3 regions of the Alsobacter sp. P4_H11 genome follow, and region 1 is predicted to be linked to each of the others. Evidence: predicted binding sites of a transcription regulator. Region 1 holds the regulator's gene; each other region holds the start of a gene.
The links. The regulator LexA, encoded in region 1, represses DNA repair genes until DNA is damaged. The targets are predictions, from matches to a motif close to TGTTCNNNNTGTGTTCNG.
Positions count from the first base shown of each region.

Region 1 (9,461 bases):
TGCCGCTCGGCACGAGGATGGTCGGCGTTAACAACCGCAACCTGCGCACCTTCGAGGTGAGCCTTTCGGTGTGCGAGGAGCTCGCAACGCATATTCCGGCGGACCGCATCATTGTGGGCGAGAGCGGCATCTTCACGCATGCGGACACGCGGCGGCTCTCGGCCTCGCGCATCGACACGTATCTGGTGGGCGAGAGCCTGATGCGGCAGCCCGACGTGGCCGCGGCCACGCGCGCGCTGCTGTTCGGTGACCAAGTCGCGGGCGGAAAAGCCGGGGCCGCCACGCAGGCCGGCGCCGCATGAGCGAGCTCACCCACATCGACGCCAGCGGCGCGGCCAGCATGGTGGACGTCTCCGAGAAGGCCGTGACGTCGCGCGTCGCGGTGGCGGAAGGTCGTGTCGTGATGCTGGCCGAAACCGTGGCGCTGATCCGCGCCGGCGACGCCAAGAAGGGCGACGTGCTCGGCGTCGCGCGCGTGGCCGGCATCATGGCGGCCAAGAAAACCCACGAGCTCATTCCGCTCTGCCACCCGCTGATGGTCTCCAAGGTTGCGGTGGAGCTCGTTCTCGACGATACGCTGCCCGGCGTCCGCGTTTCGGCCACCGTGAAGGTGTCCGGGCAGACCGGCGTCGAGATGGAGGCGCTCACGGCCGTGTCGGTCGCCTGCCTCACCATCTATGACATGGTGAAGGCCGCCGACCGCGGCATGCGCATCGAGGGCGTGCGCCTCCTCGAAAAGGACGGCGGCAAATCCGGGACCTGGCGCGCCGACGCTCCCACCGCCGGGCCTCGCTGAGCGTGGCGGCCGAACCCCTCCTGGCCGTCGACGAGGCGCTGCGGCGGGTGCTGGCCGCGGCCGCCGAGCCTTTGCCGGCCGAAGAGGTCGCGATCGCGGAAGCGCTCGACCGCACTCTGGCGGCGCCGCTCGCCGCCACCCGCACCCAGCCGCCCTTCCCGGCCTCCGCGATGGACGGCTACGCGGTCCGCGCCGCCGACGCCTTCGTGGGCGCGACCCTGCGGGTGATCGGCAAGGCGCCGGCCGGCCGGGCCTTCCCGGGCGCGGTGGGGCCCGGCGAAGCCGTCCGCATCTTCACGGGCGCGCCGGTGCCGGAGGGCGCGGACGCGATCCTGATCCAGGAGAACGCGACGGCCGACCGCGACGCCGTGACGGTGCGCGAGGCCGTGCAGGCGGGCGCCTTCGTGCGGCCGGCCGGGCTCGATTTCAGCGCCGGCGAAGAGCTTCTCGCCGCCGGGCACAGGCTGAACCCGCGCACCGTGGCGCTGGCGGCCGCCATGGGCCTGCCGCGCCTCTCCGTTCGCCGAAAACCACGCGTCGCCATCCTGGCCACGGGCGACGAACTCGTGCGCCCCGGCGCAGCCGCGCGCCCGGACCAGATCGTGACGTCCAACTCCTACGCGCTCGCGGCGATCGCCCGCCGGGCCGGCGGCGAGCCCATCGATCTCGGCATCGCGGGCGACAGCTTCGCGGCGCTGGAAGGCGCGATCGAGACCGCGCTCGCGCAAGGCGCGGACGTGCTCGTCACGCTGGGCGGCGCATCGGTCGGCGACCACGATCTCGTCCAGTCCGCCCTCACCCAGCGCGGCATGCAGCTTGGTTTCTGGCGCATCGCGATGCGGCCGGGCAAGCCGCTGATCTTCGGCCAGATGGGCGCGATGCGCATTCTCGGCCTGCCGGGAAACCCCGTCGCCTCCATCCTGTGCGGGCGCCTGTTCCTGGTTCCGCTGTTGCGCGCCCTGCAGGGCGACCCGCAAGCGGGCGATGACCCGACCGAGCCCGGGCTGCTGGGCGTCGACGTGCCGGCCAATGACGGTCGCCAGGACTACCTGCGCGCCAGGTTCGAGCCCGGCCCCGATGGACGCCCGGTGGCCTATCCGGCCGCCGTCCAGGACTCGTCCATGCTGCGCATCCTCGCGCAGGCTGACGGGCTGGTGCTGCGCGCGCCGCACGCCCCCGCCGCAAAGGCCGGCGAGCCTTGCCGCGTGATCCGCTTCTGATCGACTCGGGTTGGCGAAATTGCAACTTTTGAACCAGCACGATTGCGGAACACAGAATGAACATGTATGGTTTGTTCGTGATTTGTTTTGACTGAGTCGGGCGCAGGCGCCCGATGGTCCATCAGGGCGGGATCGGGCGATGTTGACGCGAAAGCAGCATGAACTTCTGCGCTTCATTCATGACCGCCTGCGGGAGGACGGGGTGCCGCCCTCCTTCGACGAGATGAAGGAAGCGCTGGAGCTGCGCTCCAAGTCTGGCATCCACCGGCTCATCATGGCGCTGGAGGAGCGTGGCTTCATTCGCCGCCTGCCCAACCGGGCGCGCGCCCTCGAGGTGCTGCGCATGCCCGAGCAGTCCCTGCCCGGCGCAGCGCCGCGCGGACGGTTCAGCCCGAGCGTGATCGAGGGCAATCTCGGCAAGGTGCGCCCGAAGTCGCCGCTGGGCGAAGAGGCGAACCAGAACGTGGCGGTGCCTGTGATGGGACGCATCGCGGCCGGCACGCCGATCTCGGCCATCCAGTCGCGCAGCCACACGATCAGCCTCCCGCCGGACCTCCTGTCCACGGGCGAGCACTACGCCCTCGAGGTGCGCGGCGACTCGATGGTGGACGCCGGCATCCTGGACGGCGACACCGTGGTGATCCGCAAGCAGGACAACGCCAACAGCGGCGACATCATCGTGGCGCTGATCGACGACGAGGAAGCCACCTTGAAGCGGCTTCGGCGCAAGGGATCGTCCATTGCGCTGGAGGCCGCCAACCCGGCCTACGAGACGCGGGTGCTCGGCCCCGACCGGGTGCAGATCCAGGGCAAGCTTGTGAGCCTCGTCCGGAAATACTGAGGCGCGACGCCCGGCCTCGGCAGCGCGCCAGGCCGACTGGCGGGAGCCTTACACGGTGAGCGCCGGTCAAGCGCGGTCTGGCTCACGGCTCCGCCGGCGGGCCGGGATCGTCAGGATCGTCGACGGCTGGAGCGGCTCCGCCGCCGGGCGTCGCGGGCGCTGAGCGTGCAGCTTTCGCCGCCGCTGCCGTGGGTTCAGCCGGCTTCCTGACCGGAGGGTGCGGCAGCCACGGCCGGTCCCGCAACGCCGTGCGTTCGCTCGCCGCCATGAAGCCGTCCGCCGTTGCGGTGAGCGCCGTGGCGCCGGCGACCGAGAGGCGGGTGCGGTCCATCACGAGCGGCTTGTCGCACCAGGGCGGCGCCTGCAGCGGCGTCACGATCACGGCCGCGCGGCGGCAGTCCTCCTCGAAAGCCCCGGCGACCAGCACTTGCGACACCGCGCGCCCGTCCGGCAGGCGCACTACGCAGCCGAGCGGGTCGCAACGCGCGCCCGCGCCCAGCGTGGCGTCGCCGGCGTTTCGCACGTCTCCGTCGGCGCGCAGCCACTGCTCGGTCACGAAGGCGCCGGCCTGCCGGCCGACCAGCACGAGGCGCCCGTCCGGGCCGCGCACCGCCAGGGCGCGGCCATCGCGCGCCATCACGATGTCGGGCGCCTGCGCGGAGGCGGCCAGCCCGGCCCCGAGCAGCGCCAGCGGAACGCTGGCCCAGCGCAGGGCGGTGCGCCATAGCGTCAGCCACAGCAGCGCCATCGTCAGGCAGAGCACCGCCGCCATGCCGAAGGCGGGGATGGCCTGGGTGGAGCCCGGCCAGGCGCGCACCCTCGCGGAAATGCGCAGCATGCCCTCCACGCCGAGGCCCATGATCTGCCAGATCGGCCCATCGAGCCCGAACGGGTAGGCGATCGCGCCCAGCAGCGCGGCCGGCATCACCACCAGCGACACCAGCGGCAGCGTCAGGGCGTTGCCGACCAGCCCGAAGGGCGTGTAGCGCTGGAAATGGTAGAGCCCATAGGCGCCCGTGGCGGCCTCAGCGACGAGGGTGGACAGCACGGTGCCGACCGCATGGTGGCGCAAGCCGTCCAGGATTCTCGCCGGCCAGCCCTTCGCGGGCGCCTTGGCGGGCGGTGGGGCGAGACCCAGCCCGACAAAGGTCCCGGCCTCGGGATCCGAGCCGGCCCCGCCCGGCCGCTCGAAAACGGCGATCAGCGCCGCCACGGCCGCGAATGACATCTGGAAGCCGGGCGCCAGCGCGCTCTCGGGCTCGATCAGCAGGAGCAGCAGCGCCGCAAGGGCAAGATTGCGCATGGAGAGCGCCGGCCGGTCCACCAGGATGGCGCCCAGCAGCACCAGCGTCATCACGAGCGAGCGCACGGTGGCGACGTCGCCGCCCGCGAACACCGTGTAGCCGGCGCCGGCCAGCATGGCGCAGAGCGCGGCCCATTTCTTGATCGGGCGGCGCAAGGCCAGCCCCGGCGAGAGCGCCAGGGCGGCGCGCACCAGCCAGAACACCATGCCGGCGGCCAGCACCAGATGAAGCCCCGAGATTGACACCACGTGGTAGATGCCGGCGGCGCGCAGATCGTCGTTGACGGCCTCCGGGATGAGCCCGCGCTTGCCCGTCACCAGTGCGGCCGCGACGCCGCCCGCCGCCCCGCCGATGCTGCGGGCGATGCGCTCGGTCATGTCGTTGCGGGCGCGGTCGATGGCCGCGAAGACACGCAGGTCAAGCGGAAGGGCCGCCGGCGCCGGGTCGAGCTCGATCTTGCCGGCCAGCGAACCCACCGCCCCGATCGCGCCGAAAAAAGCGTCGCGGGCGAAATTGTAGCCGCCAGGGCGCGACGGCTCGGGCGGCGGCAGGAGCCGGGCGGTGGCGCGGATCGTTTCGCCGGGCTTCACGGTCGGGTGGTTCGGGGTCGTCACCCGCACGCGGTAGGGCAGCGCGGCGGGCTCCACGCCTTCCATGGCGATGACGCGGATCATCAGCCTGCCGCCGGCGATGCGGGTGTCCATGCCCTCGACGACGCCCGTGAGCTTTCCGACGCGGACCCGGTCGAGCACGGGCGCGGCCATCAGGCGCGTGCGCAGCGTCGCGGCGAAAAAGCCCGCCGCCACGGCCAGCAGCGCGATCGCGACGCCGGAACCGGCGCGCGAGCGAAGCCGCAGCGCCATCGCGGCGCCGGCCGCGATCGCTGCCGTGACTCCCGGCGCCCAGAGCGACGGCTCCTGGTCGGCCGAGAAGTACAGCAGCACGCCGAGGCCGACCGCGACGGGCAGCCACAGGAAGAGCCGCCGCTCCTCGATCTCCTGCTCGAACAACCCGCGGATATGCGCGAGGCCGCCCGCGACGGCCTCGCCCCAGGCGGCCCAGCCGCCGCCGACGCCGGACAGCCGCCCGCCGCGCAGCGCCTGCGCGGCAGCCCTGCCCCGGCCCGATGGCCAGCCGCCCTCCCCCATGCCCGCAAGCCCCGCGCGCGGCGCCCTTAACCTCGCCGGACATTGATGCTACAGCACCGCCTCTTGCGGACCAGCGACGGGCAGTTGCATCGTCCGCCATCCTCTTTTTTTAGAGACGCTCCGCCCGATGTCCGCACCCGTCGTGACCCGCTTCGCCCCCTCGCCGACCGGCTTCCTGCATATCGGCGGCGGCCGCACCGCCCTTTTCAACTGGCTCTACGCCAAGCGCCTGGGCGGCAAGATGCTGCTGCGCATCGAGGACACCGACCGGGAGCGCTCCACCGAGCCCGCCATCGCGGCGATCATCGACGGGCTGCAATGGCTCGGCATCACGTGGGACGGCGACGTCGTGCACCAGTTCGCCCGCGCGGCGCGCCATCGCGAGGTGGCCGAGAAGCTGCTGGCCGAGGGCAAGGCCTACCACTGCTACGCCAGCCAGCAGGAGCTCGAGCAGATGCGCGAGGCCGCGCGCGCCGAGGGCCGGCCCATGCGCTATGACGGCCGCTGGCGCGACCGCGACCCCAGCGAGGCCCCGGCCGGCGTGAAGCCGGTGATCCGCCTGAAGGCGCCTACCGAGGGCGAGACCGTGGTGGAGGACCAGGTCCAGGGCCGCGTCACCTGGCAGAACAAGGATCTCGACGACCTCGTGCTGCTGCGCTCGGACGGCAACCCCACCTACATGCTCGCCGTGGTGGTGGACGACCACGACATGGCGGTCACGCACGTGATCCGCGGCGACGATCATCTCACCAACGCGGCGCGGCAGACGCAGATCTACCAGGCCTGCGGCTGGGACGTGCCCGTGATGGCGCATATCCCGCTGATCCACGGCGCGGACGGCGCCAAGCTCTCCAAGCGGCACGGCGCGCTCGGCGTCGACGCCTACCGGGCGCTCGGCTACCTGCCGGCCGCCCTGCGCAACTATCTCGTGCGCCTCGGCTGGAGCCATGGCGACCAGGAATTCTTCTCCACCGAGGAGATGATCGCGGCGTTCGACCTGTCGGGCGTCGGCCGGTCCCCGGCGCGCTTCGATTTCGCCAAGCTGGAGCACCTTAACGGCCACTACATGCGGGCGAGCTCGGACGAGGAGCTGGTCGCCGCCATCGAGGTCATCCTGCCGGAGGTCGGCCCCGCGCGCGGCGCGCCGACGAAGCTCGATCCCGCCTTGCGCGCCAAGTTCGTGGCCGCGATGCCGGGCCTCAAGGAGCGGGCGAAGACCCTGATCGAGCTGATCGACAGCGCCTACTACCTCTATGCGAGCCGGCCGTTGAACCTCGAGCCGAAGGCCGAGCAGCTGCTGGCCGATGGCGGTCGCGAGCGCATCGCGGCGCTGCTGCCGCAATTGCGGGCGCTTGGCGAGTGGACGGCCGCCTCCACGGAAGCCGCCGTGCGCGCCTTCGCGGAGCAGACCGGGGCCAAGCTCGGGCAAGTCGCGCAACCCCTGCGGGCAGCCCTTACGGGCCGCTCAACTTCCCCGGGTTTGTTCGACGTGTTCGCGGTGCTGGGCCGCGACGAGAGCCTGGCGCGGCTGGAAGGCCAGGCCGCCAGGGCCTGAGCGTCCGCAGGCCCGCGCCCGACGCGCAGCCGCCCGACTTTCGGTGTGGTTGAACGGCCTTCGCAATTGCGATAGCAACCATTAGGCTTCAGGCGAACTTGCGATCTTGGGACCGGGTTTTGTCTCCCTTTCGGGGCATTTCCGGACCGTCGACAGCCGCCTGATCTCGCCGCCGCCGCCATGCGCCTCGTTTGGCGGCTGCTGCCACGCCGTGACGTCTTGGCCGAAGGATGACCGCCTATGAGCGCGCCCGCTAACCTTTCGATTTCCGGAAAGACCGTCGAATTTCCTGTCAAATCCGGCTCGATCGGTCCGGACGTGCTGGATATCGCCAAGCTCTACGCCCAGACGGGCATGTTCACGTATGATCCGGGCTTCACCTCCACGGCGAGCTGCGAGTCCAAGATCACCTATATCGACGGCGACGAGGGCGTGCTGCTGTATCGCGGCTACCCGATCGACCAGCTGGCCGAGCACGGCGACTTCCTCGAGACCTGCCACCTGCTGCTTTACGGCGAGCTGCCCACCGCCGCCCAGAAGGCCGATTTCGACTACCGCGTCACGCGCCACACGATGGTGCACGAGCAGATGATGCGGTTCTTCCAGGGCTTCCGCCGCGATGCGCACCCGATGGCCGTGATGGTGGCCAGCGTCGGCGCGCTGTCGGCCTTCTACCACGACTCCACCGACATCTCCGATCCGACGCAGCGCATGATCGCCAGCATGCGGATGATCGCCAAGATGCCGACGCTCGCCGCCATGGCGTACAAGTATTCGATCGGCCAGCCGTTCGTGTACCCGCAGAACGACCTCGACTACACGTCGAACTTCCTGAAGATGTGCTTTGCGGTGCCGTGCGAGGAGTACAAGGTCAACCCCGTGCTGTCGCGGGCGCTGGACCGCATCTTCACGCTGCACGCCGACCACGAGCAGAACGCCTCCACGTCCACGGTGCGGCTCGCCGGTTCGTCGGGCGCCAACCCGTTCGCGTGCATCGCGGCCGGCGTGGCCTGCCTGTGGGGCCCGGCGCATGGCGGCGCCAACGAGGCGGCGCTGAAGATGCTGCAGGAGATCGGCACGGTCGACAAGATCCCGCACTTCATCGCCCGCGCCAAGGACAAGAACGACCCGTTCCGCCTGATGGGCTTCGGTCATCGCGTCTACAAGAACTACGATCCGCGCGCCAAGATCATGCAGAAGACCACGCATGAGGTGCTGAACGAGCTCGGCATCAAGGACGATCCGCTGCTGGACGTCGCGATCGAGCTCGAGCGCATCGCGCTGCACGACGAATATTTCATCGAGAAGAAGCTCTATCCGAACATCGACTTCTATTCGGGCATCACCCTGAAGGCGATGGGCTTCCCCACCTCCATGTTCACGGTGCTGTTCGCGGTCGCCCGCACGGTCGGCTGGATCGCCCAGTGGAAGGAGATGATCGAGGACCCGTCGCAGCGCATCGGCCGTCCGCGCCAGCTCTACACCGGCGCTCCGCTGCGCGAATACGTGTCGATCAACCAGCGCTGAGCCGCAAGGCCTCCTGGCAAGACTTGGAAATCCCCGCTTCGGCGGGGATTTTTCGTTGCAGACCGCATGGCGAGGCGGGAAGCTCTTTCACCCTCCCGTGCGGACGTCGCCTCCTATGCCTGAGCCCTCCCCTTTCCGAATCGCGCCCGTGCGCACCGCAGACGATCTCGCGGCGACGATCGCGCTGTTTCGCGCCTATGCGCGGTCGCTGGATGTCGATCTCTGCTTCCAGGATTTCGAGGGCGAGATGGCGGCCATGCCGGGCAAATATGCGCCGCCGCGCGGCGAGCTGCTGCTGGCGCGCCTCGCGGACGGGACCCCGGTCGGCGCGGTCGCGCTCCGGCCGCTCGACGAGCCCGGCGCCTGCGAGATGAAGCGCCTCTACGTCGCCCCGGAAGGGCGCGGCATGAGGCTGGGCGAAGCGCTCGTCCGTGAAACCATGACGGCCGCACAGAGTCGCGGCTACGACGCGATCCTGCTCGACACGCTGCCGAGCATGACGGCGGCGCAGAGCCTCTATCGCAAGCTCGGCTTCAACGAGATCGCGCCCTACTACGACAACCCGGTGGTCGGCGCGTTTTTCATGCGCCGGGCGCTCGCGTAGCGCTTGGCTCAATCTCCTCAGATGGCTTTTTATCCTCTCCTGAGGCGACCACCCGCAGGTCGGAAGCTCCCCAGTCTCTCGGTAATCCTTCGCTTAACGCTCAACGCCCCTCGTCCTGAGGAGCCATGCAGAGCATGGCGTCTCGAAGGACGAGGGGTCCAGAAGGCTGCAATCGTCGTGCAGGCTGAATCCCTCGTCCTTCGAGACGCAGGCCCAAGCGAGCCTGCTCCTCAGGATGAGGGTATCGAGGGTGTTTGAAAGACTCTTGGGCCAACCCGCTCAGGAGGAGGGGCCTTGAGCTCAACCTAGTCCAGGCCCTCAGCTTGGCGCGTCCCCCGTCATCTTCGGGTCGACGCTGTTCTTCTCGAAGCGGAAGGCGGCCGAGCGCGGATAGGCGACACGGCGGGCCCGGTTCACCGCCCCGAGCGGCCGATGCGCCGCCAGGCCGTGCCAGGGACTGAAGGCC
Region 1 is NZ_JBFUKI010000005.1:358,624-368,084, forward strand. Features, by position in the region: gene trpC (indole-3-glycerol phosphate synthase TrpC) at 1-302, shown strand, start outside; gene moaC (cyclic pyranopterin monophosphate synthase MoaC) at 299-796, shown strand; gene AC1DSZ_RS11290 (molybdopterin molybdotransferase MoeA) at 799-2,016, shown strand; gene lexA (transcriptional repressor LexA) at 2,156-2,857, shown strand; gene AC1DSZ_RS11300 (ComEC/Rec2 family competence protein) at 2,940-5,309, opposite strand; gene gltX (glutamate--tRNA ligase) at 5,437-6,864, shown strand; gene gltA (citrate synthase) at 7,105-8,391, shown strand; gene AC1DSZ_RS11315 (GNAT family N-acetyltransferase) at 8,540-8,995, shown strand; gene AC1DSZ_RS11320 (catalase family protein) at 9,314-9,461, opposite strand, start outside.

Region 2 (9,461 bases), on a different contig from region 1:
TCGGCGGCCAGGTGATCGCCAGCTTCTCGTGGGCGATGATCTTCGGCGTGGTGATCGGCACCTACTCGTCGATCTTCATCGCCGCGCCGGTGCTGATCTATCTCGGCCTGAAGGTGGGCGCCGAGTCGGCCATCGCGGCCGGCCACGACGCCGCGCCGGCCGCCAAGACCGCGGCCGCCAAGCCGCGCGTGCGCGGCCCGGCCGAGCGCCCGGCGCAATGAGCGGCGGCGCCCGCTACGAGGGGTTCGTCCCCGGGCGCCACCTGATCGACGCCTATGGCAATGGCGGGTTTCGCTTCGCCGAAATGTCGCATCGCGGCTCAATCCTGGCCTTGCCCTCGGGCGTCCGGGCCTGGGAGGTGACCGCGCCGGCGCAGTTCACCACCAGCGCGTTCGAGGCCGTGTTCGCCGAGGCGCAGCCGCCCGAAGTGCTTCTGATCGGCTGCGGCGCCGAGATCGCGGCGCTGCCGGAGCGCGTCCGCTGGCGGTTCAAGGAAGCGCGCATCCGCATCGACGTGATGCAGACCGGCGCGGCCGCGCGCACCTACAACATCATGTTGGCTGAGAACCGCAGCGTCGGCGCCGCGCTGATCGCGGTCGCCTGAGATGGCGGAGGAGCCGGCGCCCGCAAACCGCGACGGCGCCCCGGGCGACGCCGTCGCCGAGCTGGTGCGCAGGGCGGACCGCGACCGTTACCTCGCCACCCTGTTCGCGTCCGACGCGCACCGGCCGGCGTTGCTGGCGCTCTACGCCTTCAGCGCCGAAGTGAGCCGCGTCCGCGATGTCGTGTCGGAGCCCCTGCCGGGCGAGATGCGGCTGCAGTTCTGGCGCGACCTGATCGAGGGCGACAGCCTGGCGAGCAGCGGCCACCCCGTCGCACAGGCGCTCGGGGCCGCGATCACCCGCTATGCGCTGCCCCGCAAGGCCTTGCTGGACCTGATCGAGGCCCGCACCTTCGACCTTTACGACGACCCCATGCCGTCCGTGGCCGACCTGGAAGGCTATTGCGGCGAGACTTCCTCCGCCCTGATCCGGCTCGCCAGCATCATCCTGGCCGAGGGGCGCGACCCCGGCGGCGCCGACGCCGTCGGGCATGGCGGCGTCGCCTATGCGCTGACCGGCATCCTGCGCGCGTTGCCCTGGGCGACAGGACGGGGCCAGGTGTTCCTGCCCGTGGACGTCATGAACCGGCACGGCCTCTCGCGCGAGGCGCTGCTCGCCCGGCAGGTCGGCGAGCCGCTGCGCGCTGTGCTGGCCGACCTGCGCGCGCTGGCGCGCCGGCATCTGGAGGCCGCGCGCGCGGCGTCGCCCGGGGCGAGTCCGGCCGTGCGCCTCGCCATGCTGCCGGTCACGCTCGTGGAACCGTATCTGGCCGAGCTGGAGCGCGCCGCCGCCGATCCGTTCAGGACGCCGGCGGAGATTTCTCCGTTGCGCCGCATCTGGACGCTCTGGCGCGCATCGCGCCAGGCCCGCTGAGCGGGACGCCGCCGCCGACCTATTCGGCCGCGACTCGACCCTGCTCCTGCGCGCTGGCCCAAATCTCCATCACGCCCCGCGCCCGGTCGGTGATCGCCATCTTGCGCGCCACGGACTTGGCCGGACCGCGGAGCCGCTTGCCGTCCTCGCTCTTGGGCGCTTCGGCCAGCGGCGGGAAGAGGCCGAAATTGACGTTCATCGGCTGGAACGAGCGCGGCCCCTCGTCGATGGTCGCGATGTGGCCGCCCGTGATGTGGTTCAGCAGGGCCCCCATCGCGGTTTCGGGCGGAGGCGGCGCGAGCTCGGCGCCGAGGCGCTCGGCGGCGGCGAGCCGGCCGGCGAGCAGGCCCATGGCGGCGCTTTCCACATAGCCCTCGCAGCCCGTGATCTGCCCGGCGAAGCGCAGGCGCGGCATGGCCTTGAGGCGCAGCGTCCTGTCGAGCACCTGCGGCGAGTTCAGGTAGGTGTTGCGATGCAGGCCGCCGAGGCGGGCGAACTCGGCAATTTCGAGCCCCGGGATCGTGCGAAACAGCGCGACTTGGGCCGCATGCTTCAGCTTCGTCTGGAAGCCCACCATGTTGTAGAGCGTGCCCAGCGCGTTGTCCTGGCGCAGCTGCACCACCGCATAGGCCTTTGCGTCCGCGCCTTCCTTGTGCGGATTGGTGAGGCCGAACGGCTTCATCGGCCCATGCCGGAGCGTCTCGGCGCCGCGCTCGGCCATCACCTCGATCGGCAGGCACCCGTCGAAGTAGGGGGTGTTGCTCTCCCACTCCTTGAACGAGGTCTTTTCGCCCGAGACCAGCCCTTCCACGAAGGCCGCGTACTGGTCGCGCGTCATCGGGCAATTGATGTAGTCGGCGCCGGTGCCGCCCGGGCCAGCCTTGTCGTAGCGCGACTGGAACCACGCCACGTCCATGTCGATGCTGTCGCGGTGCACGATGGGGGCGATCGCGTCGAAGAAGGCCAGCGCGCTCTCTCCCGTAAGCTGCAGGATGGCTTCGGCCAGGGCCGGCGAGGTGAGGGGGCCGGTGGCGATGATCACCGAATCCCAGTCGGCCGGCGGCAGGCCGGCGACTTCGGCGCGCTCGATGGTGATCAGCGGATGCGCCTCGAGCGCTGCGGTGACGGCGGCCGCAAAGCCGTCGCGGTCGACCGCGAGCGCGCCGCCGGCCGGCACCTGGTTGGCGTCGCCGCAGCGCATGATCACCGAGTCGAGCCGGCGCATCTCGGCATGGAGCAGGCCGACCGCGTTGGTGCGGGCGTCGTCCGACCGGAACGAGTTGGAGCACACGAGCTCGGCCAGGCTGTCGGTCTTGTGAGCGTCGGTGCCGCGCACGGGCCGCATCTCGTGCAGCACAACGGGCACGCCCGCGCTGGCGATTTGCCAGGCGGCTTCAGAACCGGCGAGGCCGCCGCCGACGATGTGAATGGGGGAGAGCTTGCTCATGCGGCGGAACCTAGGGGCCGCGTCCCGGCGGCGCAATGGGCGCGGGGGCCTGAAACGCAAAACGCCCGCCGGGAGGGGCGGGCGCTGCGCTCAGGAGGGAGGCCGGGGAGGGGATCGGCCAGGCTCCGAGACGGTGTTGGCAGGTTCTTCGGCGAAACGCAGTACTGGTCGCCGATCCTGCGCAGAGCGTTACGCCTTGACGGCGTGCTTCTTGGCGATGAAGCGGATGTCGCCGCGCGAAATGCCGAGATCGCTCAGGTCGCGATCGGTCAGCTGCGACAGCTCGCGGACGGTGTTGCGATAGCGAGCCCAGTTGCGGAGACGCTTGGAAATGGTGTTGACGGTCAGCATGGCTTTGTTCCTGTGCAGTGCGGTAAGGCGCGGAGCTGTCAGGAGAAAGTAGCGGTCCCGGCGGCTCGTCGCGTCAGCGATTTGCTGCACCGCATATACGTCCGGCCGCCATGCTCCGCCATGGGGGCTGCAACATGCCCGACCCTCTGTCAACGCATGGCAATGAGAGGAATCGTTAAGAGATGCGCGACTGGCGCATGGCATAAAAGTGGCGCTCAAGCCGGGTATTTGGGCGCTTGTTGGTGAAATATTGCGCTGTTGGGGCGAATCTCGCCTTCGACGTGCAGGCACAGTTGCGCGGTGCGGTGCAACACGGTGAATAAAGGCTTGCCCTAACGCCTGCATCGCCAGCCCCGGCCGGCTGACGCATGGCCGCGAAGATCCGGGCATGATGAAGAAAGTGTTGCACGCCCGCGGGCCCCGGGGGCGGCGCTACGGACCGCGAGCCTTCAGGCTCGCTTGGGTGCGGCGGAAGGCGAGCCCAAGGAATGGAGATCCGGGCGAGCCTAAAGGCTCGCGGTCCGGGAGGCTCGCGGTCCGGGGGGCGAGCCTGAAGGCTCGCTGCCCAAAAGCGCCTACTCGGCCGCCTGCTTGGCGGCCTTCAACGGCCTGCGGGCCAGTACTTCCTTCAGGAAGCGTCCGGTGTGGCTGGCCGCGACCTTTACGACGTCCTCGGGCCGGCCCTGCGCGACGATCACGCCGCCTCCGTCGCCGCCTTCGGGACCGAGGTCAATCACCCAGTCGGCAGTCTTGATGACCTCGAGATTGTGCTCGATCACCACCACGCTGTTGCCCTGGTCGACGAGCTCGTGCAGCACCTCGAGCAGCTTGGCGACGTCGTGGAAATGCAGCCCGGTCGTGGGCTCGTCCAGGATGTAGAGCGTGCGGCCCGTGGAGCGGCGCGACAGCTCCTTGGAGAGCTTGACGCGCTGGGCTTCGCCGCCGGACAGCGTGGTGGCCTGCTGGCCGACCTTGACGTAGTCGAGCCCGACGCGGGTGAGCGTCTCCATCTTCTCGCGAATCGAGGGCACCGCCTTGAACAGCTCGCCGGCCTCCTCGACGGTCATGTCGAGCACGTCGGCGATGGACTTCTCGCGGTACTTAACCTCCAGCGTCTCGCGGTCGTAGCGCTTGCCCTTGCAGACGTCGCAGGTGACGTAGACGTCCGGCAGGAAGTGCATCTCGATCTTGATGACGCCGTCGCCCTGGCAGGCCTCGCAGCGGCCGCCCTTGACGTTGAACGAGAAGCGGCCCGGCATGTAGCCGCGCGCCTTGGCCTCCGGCAGCGCCGCGAACCACTCGCGGATCGGAGTGAACGCGCCCGTATAGGTCGCCGGGTTCGACCGCGGCGTGCGCCCGATGGGCGATTGGTCGATGTCGATCACCTTGTCGAGGTGCTCCAGCCCCTCGATGGTGTCGAACGGCGCGGGATGCTCCAGCGCGCCGTTGAGGCGCCGGGCCACGGCCTTGTAGAGCGTGTCGATGACGAGGGTGGACTTGCCGCCGCCGGACACGCCCGTCACGCAGGTGAAGGTGCCGAGCGGGATCTCGGCGGTGACGTCCTTCAAATTGTTGCCGCGCGCGCCCGTGATCTTGAGCATGCGGCCCTTCTGGGGCTTGCGGCGCTTGGGCGGCACCGGCACGGCCATCTCGCCCTTCAGGTACTTGCCGGTGAGCGAGTTCTTGTCCGCCAGCACGTCGGCGGGCGTGCCCTGGCTGACGATGCGGCCGCCATGGATGCCCGCGCCGGGCCCGACATCGACCACGTAGTCGGCCTGCAGGATGGCGTCCTCGTCGTGCTCCACCACGATTACGCTGTTGCCGAGGTCGCGCAGGCGCTTCAGCGTCTGCAGCAGACGCTCGTTGTCTCGCTGGTGCAGGCCGATGGAGGGCTCGTCCAGCACGTAGAGCACGCCGGTCAGCCCCGAGCCGATCTGCGACGCCAGCCGAATGCGCTGGCTCTCGCCGCCGGACAGCGTGCCGGAGGCGCGCGCGAGCGTCAGGTATTCAAGGCCGACGTCGAGCAGAAAGGTGAGCCGCTCGCGGATCTCCTTCAGGATGCGGCCGGCGATCTCGGTCTGCTTCTCGTTCAGGGTCTCGGGCAGCGCCCCGAACCACGCATGCGCGTCGCGCACGGAGAGCTGCGACACCTGCGCGATGTGCTGGCCGGAAAGCTTCACGGCCAGGGCCTCGGGCTTCAGCCGGTAGCCATTGCAGGCCGCGCAGGGCGTCTCGGACATGTAGCGCGAGATCTCGTCCCGGGCCCAGTCGCTCTCGGTCTCCTTGTAGCGGCGCTCCATGTTGCGGACGACGCCCTCGAAGGGCTTGCGCACCTCATAGGCGCGCAGGCCGTCGTCATAGGCGAAGCGCACGCTCTCGGAGCCGGTGCCATAAAGGATCGCGTTCTTGGCCTTCTCGGGCAGGTCCCGCCACTTCGTGGCGAGCTTGAAGCCGTAGTGATCGGCCATGGAGGCCAGCGTCTGGCCGTAATAGGGCGAGGTCGACTTGGCCCAGGGCGCAATGGCGCCGCCGCGCAGCGTCAGCGTCTCGTCGGGCACGATCAGCATGGGATCGACCGCCATCTCGTGGCCGATGCCGTCGCAGGTCGGGCAGGCCCCGAACGGATTGTTGAACGAGAACAGCCGCGGCTCGATCTCCGGGATCGTGAAGCCCGAAACCGGGCAGGCGAACTTGGACGAGAAGATGATGCGGCGCGCCTCGCCCTTGTCGTCCTTCTCGTCCGCGAACTCCATCACGGCGATGCCGTCGGCCAGCTCTAGCGCGGTCTCGAAGCTCTCGGCCAGGCGCGACGCGATGTCGGGGCGCACCACGAGGCGGTCCACCACCACGTCGATGTCGTGCTTGAACTTCTTGTCGAGCGCCGGCGCCTCGCCGATCTCGTGAAACTCGCCGTCGATCTTCACGCGCTGGAAGCCGCGCTTCAGGTACTCGGCCAATTCCTTGCGGTATTCGCCCTTGCGGCCGCGCACCACGGGCGCGAGCAGATAAAGGCGGGTCTTCTCAGGCAACGCCAGGACGCGGTCGACCATCTGCGACACGGTCTGGCTCTCGATCGGCAGGCCGGTCGCGGGCGAGATCGGCACGCCCACCCGAGCCCAGAGCAGGCGCATGTAGTCGTAGATCTCCGTGACGGTGCCGACCGTTGAGCGCGGATTCTTGGAGGTCGTCTTCTGCTCGATCGAGATCGCCGGCGAGAGCCCGTCGATCTGGTCGACGTCGGGCTTTTGCATCATCTCAAGGAACTGGCGCGCATAGGCCGAGAGGCTCTCGACATAGCGGCGCTGGCCCTCGGCGTAGATCGTGTCGAAGGCGAGCGACGACTTGCCGGAGCCGGACAGGCCCGTGAACACCACCAGCCGGTCGCGCGGGATCGTCAGGTCGACGTTCTTCAGATTGTGCTCGCGGGCGCCCCGGATCGCGATCACGCGCGAGTCCGCCTTGCGCGGGCCGCCCTGGCGCTCCTTGGCAGAGTTGAAGAAGTCGTCGATCGCGGCCATGCCGATTACCCTGCACACGAAAATCGATGCGCGCCGCCCGGGCCGTGGCCCGACGCCAACCGCGATCGCTGAAGGACTGAACGCCACATGTAGGGCGGCTCACGCTCGAACGACAGGGTCCGGAGAAACCCCGAGGGACCAATCTCCAACAACGCGTCAGCCGCGCCGCCCTTGAACCGTTAACGCAGACCTGCTAGGAACACAACAAGAACAAACGATGCGTGCGGCCGAATGCGCCAAGTTCTCGAGGCTCGGATGTGGATAACCGGGCCAAGGCGGGACCGGCCGGGCCGGATGGTTTAAGGTCGCGCCCAATCGGCGGGCGCGGAAGCTCGTACGCCCATTCTAGCGCAGGAGGCCCTCATGGCGGGCAGCGTCAATAAAGTGATCCTGGTCGGCAATCTGGGCCGTGACCCGGAAGTGCGTCGGCTTGGCTCGGGAGAGCCGGTCGTCAATTTCAGCGTCGCCACCTCGGAGACCTGGCGCGACAAGGCCAGCGGCGAGCGCAAGGAGCGCACCGAGTGGCACAATGTGGTGATCTTCAACGAGAACCTCGCCAAGATCGCCGAACAATACCTGAAGAAGGGCTCCAAGGTTTACCTCGAAGGCCAGCTCCAGAACCGCAAGTTCACGGACAAGACCGGGGCTGAACGCAGCACGACCGAAGTGGTGCTGCAGCGCTTCCGCGGCGAACTCACCCTGCTCGATGGCCGCGGCCAGGGCGGCGGCGCGGGCGCGGGCGAAGAAGACGGCGGCTATGGCGGCTCCTCCTCGGGCGGCTATGGCGGCGGCAGCCGCGGCGGCGACTTCGGACGTTCCTCGCCGATGGAGCGGCGGCCGGCCCCGGCCGGCGGCGGACGCTCGGCGGACCTTGACGACGACATCCCGTTCTAAGGGGTGGGGCGACGCGCCCCATCTCTGAGAACCGGGCCGAGGATCATCCAGCCACCCTCGATACCCTCATCCTGAGGCGCAGGCCGTTTTCGGCCTGCGTCTCGGAGGACGAGGGCTCCCAGCTTGCGCAACGGTTTCGGCTTCCTCGACTCCCTTTTCCTTTGAGACCCATCGCCAAGGGGTGACGCTCCTCAGGATGAGGGGCGTCGAGCGAACAAGTCACCAGACTCCGAGGCTGGGGGAACCGTTGGCCGTCATGTCAGCCCGGGACTGGCTCGCGTCGCTTCCGGGATGCCGGCTCCTCTCTGCTAAAGAAGAGCGCCGTCCGGCTTGATCCCATCAGGCCTAGCCGACATGCTGCCGAAACGGCGCGCGCGTTCCCCCGACGCACGCCGGATGCAAAGCGAGGCCTGCACGCATAGGCCCGGGAGGGGGACGTCATGACGGATGCTGCTGAGGCGACTGGCCTGGATGCGGCCGAGTGCGAGCCCTCCCAGGCTCCGCGCGCCGAACCCAAGGTGCGGACCATTCGCTTCTCCGACATCGGCGAGGCATTGGCCGACGGCATTCGCGATTTCCAGGCCGCGCCGCTGTACGGGCTCTTCTTCGGCGGGATCTATGCGGTGGGCGGCGTCGTGCTCGTACTGGCGGCCACGTCCTGGGGGATGGGCTACCTCGTCTATCCGCTCGCGGCCGGCTTCGCGCTGATCGGGCCCTTCGTGGCCGTCGGGCTTTATGAGGTGTCGCGCCGCCGCGAGGCAGGCCTGCCGCTAGGCTGGGGCGGGGTGCTCGGCGTCGTGTTCGCGCAGAGCCGGCGCGAACTGGGGTGGATGGCCTTCGTGACGCTCTTCGTATTCCTGCTGTGGATGTATCAGATCCGGCTGCTCATCGCGCTGTTCTTCGGCTTTCAGTCCTTCGCGATGACGGACTTTCTCCATGTGCTGCTGACGACGCCCGAAGGGTGGCTGTTCCTCGCCATCGGGCACGCCGATGGGGCCGTGCTGTCGCTTGTCCTGTTTTCGCTGACGGTGGTGTCGTTCCCGCTGCTGCTGGACCGGGACGTCGACTTCATCACCGCGATGATCACCAGCGTCCGATCCGTCACCCGGAGCCCGGGCCCGATGCTGGCCTGGGCCGCGATGGTGGTCGGGCTCCTGATCGTCGCGTCGGCGCCGATGTTTCTCGGGCTCTTCGTGGTTCTGCCGGTTCTCGGCCACACGACATGGCGGCTTTATCGCCGGCTGGTCGAGCCCGCAGAGGCCGGCTGAACGCCCATGGCTGGCCATCCCGGCGAGAGATGTTTTAAACAGGGCTCAGAGAAGACGCGCCAAAACGCCCTGGAGGCCTCCCTGATGAGCTCTTTCGACCTCGACGCCATGCTCGCCGGTATCTCGCGCTGGGTCGCGATCGAGAGTCCCACCAGCGACGCGGCCGGCGTCAACCGGATGATCGACACCGTCGCGCAGGACGTCGAGGGGCTGCCGATCGCGATCGAGCGCATTCCCGGCAAGGAGGGTCTCGGCGACAGCATCGTGTTGCGGGCTGGCCCGCAGACAGATCGCGCCGGCATCCTGGTGATGTCGCATGTCGACACCGTCCACCCGCTCGGCACGCTCGCCAAGGACCTACCGATCCGCCGCGAGGGCGACAAGCTCTTCGGCCCCGGCATCTACGACATGAAGGGCGGCGCCTATCTGGCGCTCGAGGCCTTCAAGCGCGCGGCTTCGGCCGGGGCGGCCCAGCCACTCACCTTTCTGTTCACGCCAGACGAGGAGA
Region 2 is NZ_JBFUKI010000001.1:576,521-585,981, reverse strand. Features, by position in the region: gene secF (protein translocase subunit SecF) at 1-221, shown strand, start outside; gene AC1DSZ_RS02660 (Mth938-like domain-containing protein) at 218-604, shown strand; gene AC1DSZ_RS02655 (phytoene/squalene synthase family protein) at 606-1,475, shown strand; gene trmFO (methylenetetrahydrofolate--tRNA-(uracil(54)-C(5))-methyltransferase (FADH(2)-oxidizing) TrmFO) at 1,495-2,922, opposite strand; gene AC1DSZ_RS02645 (DUF1127 domain-containing protein) at 3,112-3,273, opposite strand; gene uvrA (excinuclease ABC subunit UvrA) at 3,849-6,791, opposite strand; gene ssb (single-stranded DNA-binding protein) at 7,155-7,685, shown strand; gene AC1DSZ_RS02630 (DUF2189 domain-containing protein) at 8,126-8,953, shown strand; gene AC1DSZ_RS02625 (M20 family metallopeptidase) at 9,038-9,461, shown strand, end outside.
Region 2: a site for LexA is predicted at 6,987-7,004, ahead of uvrA (excinuclease ABC subunit UvrA). Genes of this name have one in related genera too.

Region 3 (9,461 bases), on a different contig from region 1:
CGATACCGAAGCAAGGCCCAAACCGCCCTCCGCCCCGGCTTGTATTCCCCGCCGGGATCGCCGATATAGAGCGCGGGAGGTTGGTGGTGGACGTTCCACTCGCCAACCGGGTCAGGTCCGGAAGGAAGCAGCCCTAACGAGAATCGGGCGGGTTACCGTCCAGCCTCCCACCCTTCGCGGCAATCTGGCCTCGATCGAAAAGGCTCCCCAACGGGGAGCCGTCGCAGCCCGGCCATGCGTCACCCAAGGCCCGATGAGCGACGACACCACGATTCACGACGGCGTCACGGTCGATGACGGCCCCGGCTTCCCGGGGCTCGACCTCCCGAGCGCCGCGCCGCCCGCCTCGGCCGCGCCGGTCGCCACCACGCCCTACCGCGTGCTGGCCCGCAAGTACCGCCCTCAGAATTTCGACGACCTGATCGGCCAGGACGCCATGGTGCGGACGCTTCGCAACGCGTTCTCGTCCGGCCGCATCCCGCAGGCCTGGATCCTCACCGGCGTGCGCGGCGTCGGCAAGACCACGACGGCCCGCATCCTGGCGCGTGGCCTCAACTTCCTGCGCGAGGACGGCTCGGGCGGCCCCACGGTGGATCTCACCGAGGAGGGCGTGCACTGCCGTGCCATCATGGAATCGCGGCACGTCGACGTGCTTGAGATGGACGCCGCCTCGCACACCGGCGTCGAGGACGTGCGCCAGATCACGGACGGCATTCGCTACGCCCCGGCCTCGGCGCGCTACAAGGTCTACATCATCGACGAGGTCCACATGCTCTCCGAGAAGGCGTTCAACGCCTTCCTGAAGACGCTGGAGGAGCCGCCGCCCCACGCCAAGTTCGTGTTCGCCACCACGGAGATCCGCAAGGTCCCGGTCACGATCCTGTCGCGCTGCCAGCGCTTCGACCTGCGCCGCGTGGACGCGTCCCTGATGGTGCAGCATCTCGGCGGCATCTGCGCCCGTGAGGGCGTCAGCATCGACGACGAGGCGCTCGCCATGCTGGCCCGCGCGGCCGAGGGCTCGGTGCGCGATTCGCTGTCGCTGCTCGACCAGGCCATCGCGCATGGCGCCGGCGCGATCGACGCCGACACGGTCCGGACCATGCTGGGGCTGGCCGATCGCGGCCGCGTCATCGACCTGTTCGAGGCCGTGATGCGCGGCGACGCCGCCGGCGCGCTGCGCGAGCTGCGCGACCAGTACGACTCCGGCGCCGACCCGGCCGTGGTGCTGAGCGACCTCGCCGAGTTCACGCATTTCGTCACCCGCCTCAAGATCGTGCCCGACGCCGCGCTGGAATCCAGCGTCACCGAGGCCGAGCGCGTGCGTGGCCAGGCCGCGGCGGCGCTGCCCATGCGCGTGCTCTCCCGCGCCTGGCAAATGCTGCTGAAGGGCATCGGCGAGGTGCAGTCGTCGCCCAAGCCCGTCGCGGCGGCCGAGATGGTGCTGGTGCGCCTGTGCTACGCGGCCGACATGCCGACCCCCGACGAGGCGCTGCGCACGCTGCGCGACAACCCGCCCGGCGGCGCGGGCGCGCCTTCCGGGTCCGGCGGCGGCTCCGGCGCGCGCGCTTCGCACGATGGCGCTCGCGCCTCGCACGATGGCGGATCGCGTGGCGGCGCGGCGCTCAGCGTCGCGACAAGATCCGAGCCGCGGCCCGCCATGGCCCCTTCGCCCCGCCAGGCGGCCGCCCCGACGCTCAAGCTCAACCGCTTCGAGGACCTCGTCGCGCTGGCGGCCGACAAGCGCGACATCACCATGAAGCTCGCGCTGGAGGCCGACATCCGCCTCGTGCGCTTCGAGGACGGCACGCTGGAGTTCTCGCCCGGCCCGAACGCCGCGCCGCAGCTCGCCGGCGACCTCTCCAAGCGCCTGAGCGAGTGGACCGGCCGGCGCTGGGTGGTGGCGCTCTCGTCCGAGCCCGGCCAGCCGACCTTGCGCGAGACCCAGGCCGCTCAGGAGCGCGACCGGCTCACCAACGTGCAGGCGCATCCGCTGGTGCGCTCCGTGCTGGAAGCCTGGCCGGGCGCCAAGATCGTGGACATCCGCGAGCCGCAGCCGGAAGCCGCCGCCGCCGAGGAGGACGCCACCGGCGAGCCGGGCGTCGACACGGACGGTTTCGACGGCTTCGACGACGAATTCTGATCCCCTCAGCCATCCGGGAGTTTGGCCGTGAAAGACATCATGGGCATGATGAAGAAGGTCCAGGAAATGCAGTCCAAGATGGCTGCGCTTCAGGACGAGCTCGAAACGCTGGAAGTGGAAGGCGCGGCCGGCGGCGGCATGGTCAAGGTCACGATGACCGCCAAGGGGCAGGTCAAGGCCGTGAACCTCGACGACAGCCTGATGAAAGCCGACGAAAAGGACATCCTCGAGGACCTGCTGATCGCGGCCCTCAACGACGCCCGCGGCAAGGCCGACCGCGCCGCGCAGGACAAGATGTCCACCGTCACGGCCGGCCTGCCCATCCCGCCCGGGATGAAGCTGTTCTGAGGGTAACTCGCTGACCCGCAAATCTACAAAGCCCTCATCCTGAGGAGCAGGCCCGCTTGGGCCTGCGTCTCGAAGGACGAGGGATCCAGTGGACCGCGATCATCAGCTTTCTGGACCCTCGTCCTTCGAGACGCGGGGCTTGCGCCCCGCTCCTCAGGATGAGGGCATCGAGGCGGTTGGCTTATCGTCGTCGCCGCCAAGCAAAGAACCACCATGGCGTCCATCACCGGCCCTGAAATCGAGCGACTGATCCAGCTCCTGGCGCGCCTGCCGGGGCTCGGCCCGCGCTCGGCCCGCCGCGCGGCGCTGCATCTCATCAAGAAGCGCGAGCAGCTGCTCGGCCCGCTCGCCGACGCCATCCGGGTCGCCAACGAGCGCGTGGTGGTGTGCTCCAGCTGCGGCAACGTCGACACCTCCGACCCCTGCGTGCTGTGCGCCGACCCGCGCCGCGACAACAAGGTCATGGTGGTGGTGGAGGACGTTTCCGACCTCTGGGCCCTCGAGCGCGCCCACGTGGCCAACGGCCGCTACCACGTGCTCGGCGGCACGCTCTCGGCGCTGGACGGCGTCGGTCCCAAGGACCTCAACATCGACAAGCTCGTCTCCCGCGTCGCCGAGGGCGGCGTGGAGGAGGTCATCCTGGCGCTCAACGCCACCGTGGACGGCCAGACGACCGCCCACTACGTCACCGACCTGCTATCCCACACGGGCGTGAAGGTCACGCGCCTCGCCCACGGCGTCCCGGTCGGCGGCGAGCTCGACTACCTCGACGAAGGCACCCTCTCGGCGGCGTTTCGGCAGCGCACGACGCTCTAGCCCGCCCTGCCGTCATTGCGAGCCGAAGGCGAAGCAATCCAGTCTAAAGGCCGGGCGTTAGGCTGGATTGCTTCGCTGTCGCTCGCAATGACGGCGAGGATGTCACGACCGTTGCAACTCACCCGCCGTCATCCCCGGCGCGCCGAAGGCGCGGGAAGGGGATCCAGAGCAAAGGCGCTCACCTCTGGATCCCCTTCCCGGCGCTACGCGCCGCCGGGGATGACGGCGAGAGGTGAGCCAGCGGCATGAGTGGTGACCGCGAAGGTGTCCCCGCCGCGCACTCCTTTTCCCCCGGAAGACGACGAGCCCCCAACCCCGCCGCCCTTACTCCGCCGCGCGGCCGAACAACGGCCCGGCCTCGGCGGACGGGGCCGCCACGGCCGGCGTCTCGAACTCCATCGCCTCGATCCGCTCGCCGCGCTTCAGGGCCTTGTCGGCCGAGGTGACGATCTGGGCGATGTCGTCGCCGGCCTGCCGCATGTGCTGGTCCAGCTTGCCGGTGCGGTCGCGCAGGCGCCGCACGTCCTCGATCAGCTTGGCGACCTCGGCCTGGATCTGGTGCGCCTGCTCGCGCATGCGGGCGTCGCGGACGATGGCCTGCATCACCTGGATCGCCATGGCGAGCAGGGATGGCGACACGATCAGCACGCGGGCCCGGTGGGCGCGCTGCACAAGGTCCTCGAAATGCTCCTGCAGGTCGGCGAACAGCGATTCGGCCGGCACGAACAGCACCGCGATGTCCTGCGTCTCGCCCGGGATCAGGTATTTGTCGGCCACGTCCTTGATGTGCCCGCCCACGTCGGCGCGCACCCGCTGCATCGCGATGCGGCGCGCGTCGTCGCCCTGCGCCTCGCGGAACGCCGTGAAGCCCTCCAACGGGAACTTGGCGTCCACCACCAGCGGCCGCTCGTCGCCCGGCAGGCGGATGATGCAGTCCGGCCGCTTGCCGGACGACAGCGTCGCCTGGAACGCGAAGGCGCCCGGCGGCAGCCCGTCGCGCACAATGGCCTCCATGCGGCCCTGCCCGAAGGCGCCGCGCGTCTGCTTGTTGGAGAGCACGTCCTTGAGGCTCAGCACCTCGCCGGTGAGGTCGGTGAGGTTCTTTTGCGCCGCGTCGATCACGGCGAGGCGCTCGTTGAGCCGCGACAGGTTCTCGGCCGTCTGCTTCTGGCTGGCGTTGAGCCCGTCGCCGACGCGGTTCTGCAGGCTGTCCAGGCGCTCGGCGATCAGCCGCACGAGATCGACCTGCCGGTTGCCGAACACCTCGCCGATGGTTTGCATCCGGCCCGTCATCTCGGACTGGATCTGCGCCAGCCCGGCGAGCTTCTCGTCCAGCTCGCGCTGCCGCTCGGCGGCGGCCGCCGCCTCCTCGGCGCGATGCCGGGCAGCGCCCAGCGCCGTCAGGCCGAGCCACAGCAGCGCCAGCACGGCCGCGCCCAGCAGGCCAAGCACGGCTTCGCCCCACGACACCGCGTGGCCGCCGACGACGAGGATGATCCGGTCCATCCCGCGAACTTAGGCGCGATTCGCCTGCAACGCGAGAACGAAGGCGGAACGGTTTGCTTTTGCGTTTCCGAGTCGTTATCTCCACCGCGTCATCCGGAAAGCTGCGCCCGCCATGTCGACCCGACCCATCCTCGTCATTCCCGATCCGAAGCTGCGCCTCGTCTCCGCGCCGGTGGTGCGCCCCGTGCGCGATCTCGCGCCGCTGATCGACGACATGTTCGAGACCATGTACGAGGCGCCCGGCATCGGCTTGGCGGCGATCCAGATCGGCGTGCCCGAGCGCATCGTCACCATCGACGTCGCCAAGCAGGACGCCCCCAAGGAGCCGCTGGCGCTGATCAATCCCGAGATCGTGTGGTCGTCCGAGGAGCGCTCCGTCTACGAGGAAGGCTGCCTGTCGATCCCGGAATACTACGAGGAAGTGGAGCGCCCGGCCCGCGTGCGCGTGCGGTTCACCGACCGCGACGGCGGCGCGTGCGAGATCGAGGCCGACGGGCTGCTGGCCACCTGCCTGCAGCACGAGATCGACCACCTCGAGGGCACGCTCTTCATCGACCACATCTCCAAGCTGAAGCGCGATCGCGTGCTGAAGAAGTTTTCCAAGCAGGCCAGGCGCGACGCGCAGGCCTGACCGGTCCGACACACCAAGCGGGGTCGCCATGCTGCGCGTCGTCTTCATGGGCACGCCCGATTTCGCCGTGCCGACGCTCACCGAGATCGTCGGCCAGGGCCACGAGGTAATTGCCGTCTACACCCGCGCCCCGGCGCCGGCCGGCCGCGGCATGGCGCTGAAGCCTTCGCCGGTGCATCAGGCGGCGGACCGCTTCGCCATCCCGGTGTTCACCCCCGCGACCCTGCGCGGCGAGGAGGCGGCCGAGCAGTTCCGCTCGCTCGACGCCGACGTCGCCGTGGTGGTCGCCTACGGGATGATCCTGCCGGAAAGCATCCTCGCCGCCCCCGAGCTCGGCTGCCTCAACCTCCACGCCTCGCTGCTGCCGCGCTGGCGCGGCGCTGCGCCCATCCAGCGCGCCATCATGGCGGGGGACGCTGAGACCGGCGTCGCCGTGATGCGCATGGAAAAGGGGCTCGACACCGGCCCGGTCGGCATGGCCGAGCGCGTCGCCATCGGGCCCGACATGACGGCCGGAGAACTGCACGACCGCCTGGCCCCGCTCGGCGCCGACTTGATGGTGCGCGCCCTGGCGGCGCTGTCGCGCGGCGGCCTCCAGTTCACGCCCCAGCCGGCCGAGGGCGTCACCTACGCGCACAAGATCGCCAACGAGGACGCCCGGATCGATTGGACCCAGCCGTCGCAGGCCGTGCACGACCGCATCCGCGGCCTCTCGCCCTTCCCGGGCGCCTTCGCGACGATCGACCTCGGCCGGGGCCCCGAGCGGATCAAGGTGCTGCGCAGCGCGATGGTCCCGGACCGCTCCGGCGATCCCGGCCTCGTGCTGGACGACGCCCTCACGGTCGCGTGCGGCGCTGGCGCCGTGCGCCTCCTGCAGGTGCAGAAGGCCGGCTCCCGGGCCATGGCGGCGGACGAGTTCCTGCGCGGCGTCCCGGTCCCGGCCGGCGCGAGGTTCGGCTGATGCCGCGCTACAAGCTCGTCATCGAGTATGACGGGACGCCCTTCGTGGGCTGGCAGTTCCAGGCGGTGGGCGACAGCGTCCAGGCCCGCATCGAGGACGCCATCGCGCGCTTCACCGGCCAGCAGGTCCGCATCCAGGGCGCGGGGCGCACGGACGCGGGCGTGCACGCCACCCACCAGGTGGCGCATGTGGATCTCGACCGCGACTGGCCGACCGACACCGTGCGCGACGCCATCAACGCCAAGATCCGCCCCGCGCCGGTCGCCATCCTGTCGGCCGAGAAGGTCGCGGACCATTTCAACGCCCGCACCTCGGCGCGGGGGCGGCGCTACCTCTACCGCATCGTCAACCGCCGTCCGCCCGTGGCTCTCGACGCCGACCGGGTCTGGCACGTGAAGTGGCCGCTCGACGCGGACGCCATGCAGGACGCCGCGCAGGCGCTCGTCGGCCGGCACGATTTCACGACGTTCCGCTCGTCCGATTGCCAGGCGCTCAGCCCGGTGAAGACGCTGGACCGGCTGGACGTGGAGCGCATCGGCGACGAGATCCGCGTCTTCGCGTCGGCCCGCTCGTTTCTCCACCACCAGGTGCGCTCCATGGTGGGCTCGCTGCAGCTCGTCGGCGCCGGTCGCTGGACCAAGGACGATCTGCGCGACGCGCTGGAATCCCGCCAGCGCTCGCGCTGCGGCGCCATGGCGCCGTCCTGCGGCCTCTACCTGATCGGCGTCGACTACTAGGCCAGCAGAGAGGCCGCGGCCGTCACCGCGCCATTCACGCAGAGCTCCACCAGCACAACCACGGCGGCCACTCCGCCCGAGACGCCGAGCGCCGTCTTGGCCAGGAACCAGCGGCACTGGACGATCAGGATGCCGAAGGCGAGCAGGAACAGCGTGGTGAGCCCGGCCGTCGCCCAGCCGACCACGTGCAGCGCATGCGGGGCCGCCATGATGGTGGTCGCCACCACGGCCGACCAATTATACGCGATGATGTAGCGCGCATAGCGCCGGCCGACGCCGAGCAGCCGGGCCAATCCCACCATCGCGATCGGAAAGGCGAGCCAGCAGCCCGTCACCAGCAGCGCCTGCCGGGTCACCAGCAGCGGGCTCTCGAACAATCCGTCCTCGAGCGGCAGGCCGGCCTGCAGGCGCGCATCCGCGAGCAGCACCACGAAGGCGGGAGCGACCAGCAGCATGGCCGCAAAGGATCGCCAAAACGCCTCGAAGGACACCTCGAAGGCGCCGAGGCCCTCCGGGTCGCGGTTCAACAACTTGACGGATCCGGCCAGCGATCGGCCAACCTCATCCATGGTCAGGAACATGCGACGCTCCCGCTGAATTGCTGCACTGCAACATAGACTGCGCCCGTCTCCGACTTTTGTCGAGTGACGTGCGGCACATTCAACGGAACGTGAGGAGGATCGTTCCTCCCGCCGAGGCCCCGCCTAGGCGAGAGCCCGGCGGATCATTTCCTCGTAGATCCCCGCGAGCGCCTCGATGTCGGCGACCTCGGCGCATTCGTCGACCTTGTGCATGGTCTTGCCGACGAGCCCGAATTCGATCACCGGGCAATAATCCTTGATGAACCGCGCGTCCGATGTGCCGCCCGTGGTGGACAGCGCCGGACGGCGGCCCGTCACGGCCTCCACGGCGTCGGCGGCCAGCGACACGAACGCGCCGGGAGGCGTCAGGAACGCGGGCGCGTTGGAGGGCCGGAATGCGACGTCGTAGCGCACGGCGTTGCCGGCCGCCTCGGCGAGGCGCCGGCGGATCTCGTCCGCAAGCGTCTCGTGCGTCCAGACATCGTTGAAGCGGACGTTGAACACCGCCCGGGCGCTGGCCGGGATAACGTTGGTGGAGGGGTTGCCGACATCCACGCTGGTGAATTCGAGGTTGGACGGCCCGAACTGCGCCGTGCCGGCGTCCAGCGGCTTCGCCATCACGGCGTCGAGCAGCCGCACGAGGCCGCGGATCGGGTTCTCGGCCAGGTCAGGATAGGCCACGTGGCCTTGCACGCCCTCCACCGTGATCTCGCCCGTGAGCGAGCCGCGGCGGCCGATCTTGATCATGTCGCCGAGCGCGTCCGGATTGGTGGGCTCGCCCAGCACGCAGAAGTCGAACCGCTCGCCGCGCGCATGCGCCCATTCGAGCAGCTTCACGGTGCCGTTCACGGCGGGGCCTTCCTCGTCGCCCGTCAGCAGAAACGCCACCGAGCCGCGCGGCGGCCGGCCGCCATGGGCCGCCAGCCAGCGCAGCGTCGCCGAAACCGAGGCCGCCACGCCGCTCTTCATGTCGGTCGCGCCGCGGCCATAGAGCACGCCGTCCTGGATCTCGCCGCCGAACGGCGCATGCGTCCAGCGGCTCTCGTCGCCGGGCGGCACCACGTCGGTGTGGCCGGCGAAAACCAGGCAGGGCGCTTCCCGGCCGATGCGGGCGTAGAGGTTCTGCACGTCCGGCGTGCCGGGCTCGGCGAAGGTGAGCAGATGCGTCTCGAACCCGGCCTTGGCGAGCACGTCGGCGAGCAGCTGCAGCGCCCCCGCTTCGTGCGGCGTCACCGACGGACAACGGATCAACGCCTGCGTGAGCGCGACGGGATCGTGTGGATCGAGCATGGAATCATCCCCAACCAACAGCGCCCTCATCCTGAGAGCCTGGCCGAAAAAATCGTTCGAACATTCTCAATACCCTCATCCTGAGGAGCAGGCCGTCTTCGGCCTGCGTCTCGAAGGACGAGGGAGTCCAGCTTGCACAGACTTCCAGCCCCCTGGAGTCCCTCGTCCTTCGAGACGCATCGCCAAGAGGCGATGCTCCTCAGGATGAGGGGGGTAGTGGTTGGCGCGGCTCTCAGATGCGGACGCGCCAGGCCGAGCGCAGGCGCAGCGCCCGAACCCTGACCGGAATCGATCCCTCAATCCCGCAGCAGCTCGTTGATGCTGGTCTTGGAGCGCGTCTGCGCGTCGACCTTCTTGACGATCACGGCGCAATACAGCGACGGGCCGGGCTCGCCGTTGGGCAGCGGCTTGCCGGGCATGTTGCCGGACACCACCACCGAGTAGGGCGGCA
Region 3 is NZ_JBFUKI010000002.1:30,370-39,830, reverse strand. Features, by position in the region: RNA gene ffs (signal recognition particle sRNA small type) at 75-172, shown strand; gene AC1DSZ_RS03625 (DNA polymerase III subunit gamma/tau) at 254-2,140, shown strand; gene AC1DSZ_RS03620 (YbaB/EbfC family nucleoid-associated protein) at 2,168-2,488, shown strand; gene recR (recombination mediator RecR) at 2,702-3,304, shown strand; gene AC1DSZ_RS03610 (DNA recombination protein RmuC) at 3,629-4,810, opposite strand; gene def (peptide deformylase) at 4,923-5,441, shown strand; gene fmt (methionyl-tRNA formyltransferase) at 5,470-6,402, shown strand; gene truA (tRNA pseudouridine(38-40) synthase TruA) at 6,402-7,139, shown strand; gene AC1DSZ_RS03590 (hypothetical protein) at 7,136-7,720, opposite strand; gene dapE (succinyl-diaminopimelate desuccinylase) at 7,844-9,010, opposite strand; gene dapD (2,3,4,5-tetrahydropyridine-2,6-dicarboxylate N-succinyltransferase) at 9,307-9,461, opposite strand, start outside.
Region 3: a site for LexA is predicted at 4,844-4,861, ahead of AC1DSZ_RS03610 (DNA recombination protein RmuC). Genes of this name have one in related genera too.